DNA from 3 places in the Paenibacillus sp. EC2-1 genome. Region 1 is predicted to be linked to each of the others. Evidence: riboswitches for the same ligand, from Rfam matches in the RefSeq annotation. Region 1 holds a riboswitch; each other region holds the start of a gene.
The links. A riboswitch is a leader RNA that binds a small molecule or an ion and turns the genes downstream of it on or off. The one in region 1 is predicted to bind thiamine pyrophosphate.

Region 1 (3,280 bases):
CGTTTGTAACCGGAGCATCAAGTGGATTTGGCCTCTTGATCTGTCTGGAGCTTGCAGCGCAGGGGTATGTGGTGGTAGCAGGGATGAGAAGGGTAGAGGCTTCGAAGATGCTGATGACTTCTGCTATAGAAGCGGGATTGGAATCTCGAATTCATGTGGTCAGACTGGATGTGTGTAAGCCGGAATTGATCGAGCAAGCTGTTTCAGAGATTCATAATCGCTGGGGGCGTCTGGACCTTCTTGTGAATAATGCAGGAGAAGCGGTGGGTGGATTTGTAGAAGAGGTATCGCTTGATGCATGGCGGAAACAGATGGATGTGAACTTCTTCGGAACCGTCTCTGTAACTCAAACAGCTCTGCCACTCATGCGCAAAACTCCAAAATCTAGAATTATCTTCATGAGTAGTATAAGTGGAGTCGTCGGATTCCCTGGGTATGGACCATACGCTTCTTCTAAGTTTGCTGTGGAGGGAATGGCTGAATGTCTTTCACTAGAGCTTCAGCCGCTCGGAATGGATGTGGTGCTGATTGAGCCAGGAGCATACGGAACACCAATCTGGGGCAAAGGGTTTAGCGATATAAAAGCGGAGGCTGGATCTCCTTACCATAAAATGCTGAATAATGTGCTGGATTTCTCCAGAACAACTGCTGAAAAAAGCGGTGATCCGCAGGAAGTTGCCCGACTGGTTGGGGAAATCGCTCGAAGCGCTTCCCCAAAGTTCAGGTACAGAGTCCCTTTTGGAACACGGATGACTATTGTAGCTAAGTTGTTACTGCCTTACCGGTTGTTTCGGCATATCGTACTAAGAACGCTTAATAAATAGGCAAGCGAGTTCTATGATTCTTTTGACGGCTTATGAAGAAGACCTAGAAGTGCGCCCATCTTCACCTTATCTCCGACCGTTAGGTCACCACGAGGCGTGAACGTACCATTCTCTGTTAGAAGAACAACGGTAGAACCAAATTCAAAGTAGGCCAGATCGTCACCGTTACGCCATTCACTTACGGATGGATCGGCATATTTAATACTGCTGACGTTCATCGCACCGACTTTAACAACAGCGACTTCGCCATGCTCGTGAGTGATGTAGGTTATGAGTCTTTCATTACGGCTAAGGACGGATCGGATGTTCGTCATCGCAAAATCATTCACCGGGTATACCTTACCACGGAGATGCTCACTTTCCGCCTTTTTCCCGGTTACAGGAGAGTGAATCCGGTGATAGTCGGTAGGGCTTAGATATAGCACGAATACATAACCGTTCGTATAATTCTCCATTCGCGGGGAATTAGCAAGCAGATCGCCGATCGTATAATCTTGGCCTTTGACGTTTAGGATGGTACCGGAATGAATAGGACCCATACCGGTAATGACTCCGTCTACAGGGCTGGTCATTGCACTGGCCGTTTCATCGATTGCACGCATCCCCATCTTCAATCGACGGGAGAAGAATTCGTTCAGTGAACGGTATTCATGGATTTCTTTTTCCGCTTCATGGGCGGGGATTTGATATATTCGTATAAACGTTGGTATCAGATAACGGCTCAATCTGCTGTGGGAAAAGCCTCCCATGATCCGGGATACCCACTTACGGGAAGATAGTTCTGTCATCAGCCTCAGTAATTGTTTAGCCATGTGATTCTCCTTTTACTCATGCATTAACAATGGGCGGATCAAACCATCCGCACTCTGAATTATATTGACATAGAACAGGGGTTAAATCAATAAAAAGGGGAATTTGTAAAAAAGGGACTTGCAAATTTTGGAGATCGTGTGTATTTTTAAGTCAGCTTAAAATCGAATAGGGAATACGGGGGCTTGAGTGAATCAGGCTGAGACTGCAGACATTATTCCGCTGCTGACCGTTAATCTGAACTGGGTAATGCCAGCGTAGAGAATATCCGACCCTCAATCCATAGGGCCTTCTTTCCGTCTGCGCATGTTTCCAGACGGTTTTTTGTTGTGCTCTGATAAAGATCTTAAGTAAGAGAGGGGAAGTTGTGATGCAATCCAGTACTCAAGAAAAGTTGAATACACCTGTCAGAAAAGGACTAAGATTGAGTGATATTTTGGTTACCGTTCTGGTATCGCTTGTGATTGGTGTGGTGTACCACTTTTGGGGCTCGGTGTATAACCTGTTTAAACCGTTGTTTTTTGAAGCAGATGAGTTGCTGTATGGAATGTGGTTCGCTGCGGCTACTCTTGCTTTTCTACTGATTCGTAAGCCTGGTGTAGCGCTTGTAGCAGAGCTTGCAGCTGCTCATGTGGAGGTGTTATTCGGAAGTGGATGGGGTCTTAACTTGCTGTTATACGGATTAATCCAAGGTTTGGGGGCAGAACTCGTATTTGCGGCTTTTCGCTATAAAAAGTATTCGGTCTGGGTCGTTGCTCTTGCCGGGGGAGTATCTGCGGTTGGTTCGATGTTTATGGATTTCTATTTAGCGTATACAGATGACTATGCTTGGTGGCTATTCATTGCCAAGTACAGCATGCGTGTTATTAGCGGGGCCCTGATTGCAGGATATCTCATGTATGTCTTGGCAAAAGCATTGGAACGAACAGGAGTAACCTCACTGCTTCGTCCGGTTTCAGCTAAGGACTATGAAGATTTGGATGATCCTCAGCATGTATGAGAACACACTGGATCAACATCTGGTGCAGGGTGATGAGGTAATGAATGCACCTTGTACGGTTTATGTGGAAGACTTGCGGTTGAAGTTTCCGGGCGAGAGTCAGCTGACGTTTAAGGATGTATCATTTGCAGCGAAAAAAGGAGAAAAGGTGCTTCTCCTAGGACCGAGTGGATGTGGTAAATCGACACTGCTTCAGGTGCTTAGTGGCATGATTCCGAATGCAATAGAAGTGCCTATGAAATGCGCGGGACAGCAGATTCCCTCTTCGTGGGCGTATGTGTTTCAGGACCCGGATACACAATTTTGTATGCCGTATGTGGACGAGGAATTGGCTTTTGTGCTGGAAAATCTCAGTGTTCCGCAGGAAGATATGCTTGCTCGGATGAAAGAGGTTCTAGGTAAGGTTGGCCTGCAGCTGGATGACCTTCATATGCCTATCAGTCATCTCTCTCAGGGAATGAAGCAGCGGCTTGCACTCGCATCTGCTCTGCTTCTTCAGCCGGATGTGCTGTTTCTAGATGAGCCTTCTGCACTGCTGGACCCAGAGGGAAGAGAACAGATATGGGAAGCCGTAAAATCTGTTTCAGACGGGCGAACGCTCATTATTGTTGAGCACCGGATTGAGGAGATGGTGGAGTATGTTGAC
Region 2 (3,280 bases), 840 kb from region 1:
TAGGCTGCATGAAGTCCTGTGATGAAGCTTTCTTTTTGCCAATCGCTTAGCCCGAGTAGTGCTCCGATATTAACTGCTCGCATCCCTGCCTGGCATCCTCTCTCCGGTGCATCCAGGCGATAACGATAGTTTCGTTTCGGTCCTTTAACATGTATATCCTTATAGATCTCTTCGTCATAAACCTCTTGATATACAGTGAGACCGTCAATTCCTGCATTCACGAGTTCCTGATAATCCGGCACATCCAGCGGCTGAATTTCAATCGCAATAGAAGCAAAATGATGCTTTAATACATCCACACAGTCCTTCAAATATTGTACTGAAGAATGAATGCGAGATTCCCCTGTTAACAGAATGATCTGCTTTATTCCTTTAGCCTTTATTGCCCTAGCTTCTTGCTCCACCTCGAGCATCGTCAGCTTACGCCTTGGGAACTCGTTATCTATACTGAAGCTGCAATACTTACAAGTATTCACACAGTAATCGCTCAAATAAAGAGGCTGATATAATTGAATGATTCGGCCAAAATGCTGTACGGTTCGCTCATGTGCTTGTTGTGCCATGATTTCTATATAAGGTTCTGCCGCAGGAGACAATAACGTCAAATAATCCTCATTGGTTAGCCGATCCTTCCCTAAAACTCTCTCTACATCCTTGTTACTTACAGCCTGCGTGAAACGCTCGAACGGCCACTCTTTGACTTGGGTGTATATATCATAAAAGCTCATTTCATCTCTCCCTCTTAGTCCAAAAATCCAGTTAGAATGGACGAGGCCTCTGCTCTGCTACTTAGCATCCGTCCAAGTCCTGCCAGGTACCCCATGCGCCCAGACTTCACGGCCAAGTCAAAAGCTTGCGCCATACCAACCGGATCTTTCGCTGTAGCAATCGCCGTATTGACCAATACCGCATCTGCTCCCATCTCCATTGCCTCCGCTGCCTCGGATGGCTTACCGATCCCTGCATCCACGATAATAGGAACAGAAATCTCATCTATTAGAATCTGGATCATCTCTTTCATTCGGATGCCTCGGTTTGTGCCAATTGGCGCTCCGAGCGGCATTACAGCAGCAGCACCTGCATTCACCAAGGCTTTAGCTGCCATGAGGTCAGGGCTCATGTAAGGAAGAACAACGAAGCCTTCTTTAGCTAGCACCTCCGTTGCTTTAATCGTCTCCGCATTATCCGGAAGCAAGTATTTCTGATCCGAGATAACCTCAATCTTAATCCAATTGCTCATCCCGCATGCTCTTGCTAATCTTGCAATACGTATAGCCTCATCCGCCGTTCTTGCCCCCGAAGTATTGGGCATTAACTGTACATTGTCAGGAATGTCATTCAGAATGTTCTCCTCGGAACCGTCCAGATCTACTCTTCTTACAGCAACGGTAACGACCTGTGTCCCAGAAGCCGTAATGGCTGCGTTCATCTCTTTGTGGTCTGCATATTTCCCCGTTCCTACCAATAGTCGGTTGGTCAGCTTTACGCCGCCAATCTCAAGTATATTCTCCATTGTTCTCCTCCTAGTTCGTGTGTGATCGATGATTACGCCCTTCCATTCCCTCATTAATTGAGCACAAAAAAGACCTCCTTATGTCATATAAGGAAGTCACTAGGGGGTAGATGAATAGAGCCCGGTTCTAATGGAGGAACGGTTAAATACATAAAGAACCGTTCCAGCACAGAACGGTTCTGAATTCATGAACACACAAAGATTGAATTCGTTACCACTTTCCTACGCTGGCATGACCCAGATCAGGTGCAAAGGGACCAAAGCGAAATCGCTTTATCTCAGCCTATAACAGGCGCCCCTAGTGGACTTCCAAGTAAGCAATGCGTGAATGCAACACATAGAGCTTACTCTTTATGAAATTAGGGTAATGGTAACATTACCCTTTTGTGACGTCAACCTTGTGTTTCATACTGAACAGCGATGGTTCATTTTAAATTTTAAATTTTTCAATTAAATTGTGCAGCTCTTCTGACATATTAGATAACGATGATGCAGAGGATGTAATTTCCTCCATAGAAGCCAGTTGCTCCTGCGTCGATGCCGCTAAGTTCTGTGATTCTGCTGCAACGGTTTTGGAGCCCTCTGATATGAACCCAATCGCATCTACGACTTGTTCTGTATTCATAGAGATCTGCTGTGAAGCGGTCGATATCTCCTGAATCTGATTAGAGACCTCATCGATATCATTTTTTATGAACTCGAATAGTTGACCCGCAGAATGTGCGACTTGAATTCCATCACTAACTTCCCTCACTCCAACTTCCGTCTTCTCTACCAGTTGGAATGTACGCTGATTAATCGTTGTAACTAACTCTGCAATTTGCCCAGCCGACTGGGAAGATTGTTCCGCTAACTTTCGAACCTCCCCTGCAACCACTGCAAAACCTCGTCCTTGTTCTCCTGCTCTGGCAGCTTCTATAGCCGCATTTAGTGATAGCAGATTCGTTTGAGCTGAGATTTCTGTTATTACATCAACAATCATTTCAATTTCTTTCGATTGCTCCTGCATCTCTGTTACAGCATTAGCTAAATGATGCATCGTGTTTTGTATCGAATCCATCTGGCTAACGGTTGACTGGATAGACTGATTACCCTCTAAAGCTTTTTGAGCCGTTGCTATCGTAAGAGATGATGTCATTTGTGCATTTGAAGCAATTTGCTGTACGCCAGAGGACATTTCGTGAATAGCCTGGAGACTATCATCTACATTTCGAGATTGCATTTCCGCATTTGTGGATACTTCTTGAATCGTCATCGATATCGCTTCGGATGCCTTGCTGGATTGCTCTGAACTTGCGGTAAGCTCCTCGGAGGAAGATGCTACATGCTCCGAACTAATGCGAATCTTGTGCACTAATCTCTGGAGGTTATCTTTCATCTGATTAAATGAACGAGCCAATACTCCGATTTCATCTTTATTCTTCAACTTGATATCTTCTACTGTTAAGTTACCTAACGCAATTTCCTCTACAGCTTTTGCTATAGTTACTATCGGTTTTGATATCATTCGTGAACAAATATAACCGAACAATACAGCAAAAACAAAAGCAAAAATACTAACTACAGCCACATTGGTAACGGCATGATTTACAAGCTGTGTACTTTCCTCACTTGCTTCCTTCATTGCATTTAACTGTTCGTTTGCCAGATTCTCAGCCATCGGGTCCAGTTCTATACCACGTGGAAATACTTCTGCAATAAAATAATCCAATATCTGATCAGATGATTTCTTCGATTGGATCATTTGTATCAATTCATCATACTTTT
Region 3 (3,280 bases), 2.0 Mb from region 1:
TTTGCGAGGATGAGCCTTTTTCACCTGTCGAATGGTATCCAGTAAGTGGGTTGTTGCAGGATCATAGTCTGGGTAGGCTGAACCGCCGTGGGTACGTAATCTTCTGCTCCCAATGAGTCCTCCATACGCGAGCATATCTGCTGAGATAATAAAGCCATCAACCTCTGCTGCATGATCGAGAATGAACTTGCGAATGTTGGTTGTGTTACCGAATGTAGGCGAAGATGTGCTTAGGAGTGTATTGTCTGAATCGGTCTTCTGAGAGTCCATTCGGTTCTTGATATCCTCCAAGCATGGCGTAATCACTTCAATGCCAGCGGATCTTCCTTGAACAATCACATCATCTAGGTTTACCGGTCGATCATCTAAAGGTACATACAGAACTTTTTTCATATTCATATCCATACAACTCCCTCGTTTATAGTATGAAAGGCCGTATACAAAAGGGAAGTGAAGAATCGATATGAACCTCTTCCCAAGTTCATCTCGTTTCTTTATTGTTAGGTGCCTTCACCTATATAGGTAATTGTTACATAGAAAATACAACCACTAGAATTATTTTTTTGAAAAATAATCATTTTTCTATATAGAACAACTTTCAAATGACCTTAGAAAATTCATAAATCAACATTACAAACACCATAAAAAGTGGTATTGTATAGAATAAACAGAACAAATGTTCTTATATTTTGGTGATGATAGTCTATCTTTGCAACTTAACAGAATGGAGTGGATGAAGAATTGAATACAGGTCAGACGGCTTTTGAGCGAGTTCAGGGAGAGGTCCACCGGATTGGCTGGAGGATTCAATATCGCGCCAAGACGTTGAAGAGACGGGAGTGTACCTTCTATGATCTTGAACGCATGTATACGAAAGTGAACTTTACAGATCAAGCTGAGAACAGAATGTTGGTTGAACAGCTGATAAATACACTTCCCCCTCAAGGCAAGATCATTATTTATAAACTGTACATACAGGATCAGACGGAATCCGAAGTAGCACGCGAGCTGAATATAAGTCAACAGGCGGTGAACCGATGGAAACGAAGAATGATCAACCAGTTATCACAGACCGTGAGTTTCTAGCATTGCTAGAAGCAGCGCAGCATAATGATCCAGATGCGATGATACAGCTTATCGATTTATTTAAGGAGGATATTGTGAGAGCCAGTCAATTTATCCAACTACCGAAAGAGGATGCGGTAGCAGAAATTGTGTTGGAGCTATTAGCTTATATTAAAGAAGGGGAGGAATAGATTAGGAGTTTGTTCGTTTGACATCTATCCCAATCCTGTGTACAGTAATTGACAATAGAATAGAAAGTCCACTAGGGGAGCCGTTGGCGGCTGAGACAAGAGAGTATCTTGGACCCTTTGAACCTGATCTAGTTCATACTAGCGTAGGAAAGTGGAGTCGGTCATATCATTATTGCCTTATCCTTATGCAATGATTGAAATAGATGAAGCCGCTCCAGCTTTCGGGGCGGCTTTTTTTGGCGTCCACTGAAAGTGGTTACTCTTACGGGACTTTCTGCTCTTCAAAAAAATTGGAGGTGGAAGACTTATGAGTTTCACACAAGAGCTCCGTCAACAGGCGGACGGTATTTTTCAGGCCATATTTGAACATCCCTTTGTGAGAGGAATTGCAGAAGGTAAGCTAACGAAGGAACAGCTGGTTCATTATATCAAACAGGATTATGAATATTTGAATGCATACATGCGGATTTATGGGATTGCCATTTCTAAATGCACGACAAGAGAAGAGATTGCTGTATTTAATGAACAGATATCATTTATTCTACATAGCGAGGTACATCCACATCAGAATTTTTGTCATGAGGCAGGGGTTAGGTATGAGGATATGCAGGGGTATCCACTGGCTCCGTCAGCGCATCATTATATACGCCATATGTTGACAGTGGCTCACGAAGGCAGTCTGGGTGAGATTATGGCGGTGCTGCTACCTTGTCCATGGACGTATCTTGAGATTGGGCAAAAGCTGATGAAGGAGGTTAATCCAGATGAGTCTCACCCGTTCTATGAATGGATTACATTCTATGGTAACCGTGCGGATGGTGCGACCGTTAAATTCTGCAATGAACTAGATGCTTGGGCCTTGGAGGCCACGGCTGCTGAGCGTTCACGCATGACTGAGCATTTCATGCTTAGCTGTCAGCTAGAGTATTTGTTCTGGGATATGGCTTACCGTCAGGAAGAGTGGCCGGTTCAGATGCAGGCGATCTGTTCTGTGAATTCTTAGTGTATTCCATCATCATAACGACAAAGTGAGGCTGATGAGTGTGATGTTAGATAAAGAGGTTTCCGAGTTATTAGGGAAGGTGCAGCAGCATAAACCGCTTGTACATAATATGACGAATGTGGTGGTGACTAATTTTACGGCAAATGGTCTTTATGCGTTAGGTGCATCCCCTGTTATGGCGTATTCACCCGATGAGGTTGCCGATATGGCAAAAATCGCAGGGGCGCTGGTGCTGAACATTGGAACATTGTCTCGTGAATTGGTGGATGCCATGATTATCGCGGGTCGTTCAGCGAATGCGCATGGGGTGCCGGTTCTGCTGGACCCTGTAGGTGCGGGAGCTACAACGTTTCGAACGGAGTCAGCGCTGCGTATCTTGAAGGAGGTTCAGATTTCGCTTGTACGGGGGAATGCGGCCGAAGTTGCTCATCTTGTCGGCGAATCGCGGGAGATTAAAGGCGTGGATGGCGGTGGCAGTACGGGTGAAAGTCATGTGAGTCTAGCCATTCGAGCAGCACAGGAGTTGAAGACAACGGTTGTCATTACGGGAGAAGAGGATGTCATCACAGATGGTACGACCGTACGGGTTATAAGTGGGGGCCATGAGCTGCTCACAAAAGTAACCGGAGCGGGTTGTCTATTAACTTCTGTATTAGGGGCTTTTGCAGCCATAGAGCCGGATCTTATGTTATCAGGCGCAGCCGGGCTTGCTTTCTATGGAGCAGCCGCTGCTCGCGCGGCAGAACTCACCTCAGATGTTGGACCTGGTAGCTTTCAAGTTGCTTTTATTGATGAGTTAGCGAAGCTGCATCCCGGTTCCCTGTCAGGATATTCCACGATCCGAGAAGAAGAGGTAGCTGGAACAGGTGATACACGATGACCCGTAATAGGATTCCAAGAGCGCTAACGATTGCAGGCTCAGATAGCGGTGGCGGGGCTGGTATTCAGGCAGATTTGAAGACATTTCAAGAGCTTGATGTATTCGGCATGTCTGCCATTACTGCGGTAACGGTACAGAACA

Region 2: linked by a shared signal. The riboswitch ahead of ACK8P5_RS25130 (thiazole synthase) and the one ahead of ACK8P5_RS21165 (ECF transporter S component) in region 1 are both predicted to bind thiamine pyrophosphate.
Region 3: linked by a shared signal. The riboswitch ahead of tenA (thiaminase II) and the one ahead of ACK8P5_RS21165 (ECF transporter S component) in region 1 are both predicted to bind thiamine pyrophosphate.

What each region holds. Positions count from the first base shown of each region.
Region 1 is NZ_CP186006.1:4,530,852-4,534,131, reverse strand. It holds gene ACK8P5_RS21175 (SDR family oxidoreductase) at 1-824, shown strand, start outside; gene asd (archaetidylserine decarboxylase) at 836-1,636, opposite strand; TPP riboswitch at 1,802-1,915, shown strand; gene ACK8P5_RS21165 (ECF transporter S component) at 2,005-2,634, shown strand; gene ACK8P5_RS21160 (ABC transporter ATP-binding protein) at 2,675-3,280, shown strand, end outside.
Region 2 is NZ_CP186006.1:5,367,993-5,371,272, forward strand. It holds gene thiH (2-iminoacetate synthase ThiH) at 1-728, opposite strand, end outside; gene ACK8P5_RS25130 (thiazole synthase) at 743-1,513, opposite strand; TPP riboswitch at 1,716-1,823, opposite strand; gene ACK8P5_RS25135 (methyl-accepting chemotaxis protein) at 1,944-3,280, opposite strand, start outside.
Region 3 is NZ_CP186006.1:1,110,606-1,113,885, forward strand. It holds gene ACK8P5_RS05205 (DUF4127 family protein) at 1-399, opposite strand, end outside; gene ACK8P5_RS05210 (sigma factor-like helix-turn-helix DNA-binding protein) at 730-1,086, shown strand; gene ACK8P5_RS05215 (hypothetical protein) at 1,038-1,256, shown strand; TPP riboswitch at 1,320-1,423, shown strand; gene tenA (thiaminase II) at 1,564-2,259, shown strand; gene thiM (hydroxyethylthiazole kinase) at 2,303-3,139, shown strand; gene thiD (bifunctional hydroxymethylpyrimidine kinase/phosphomethylpyrimidine kinase) at 3,136-3,280, shown strand, end outside.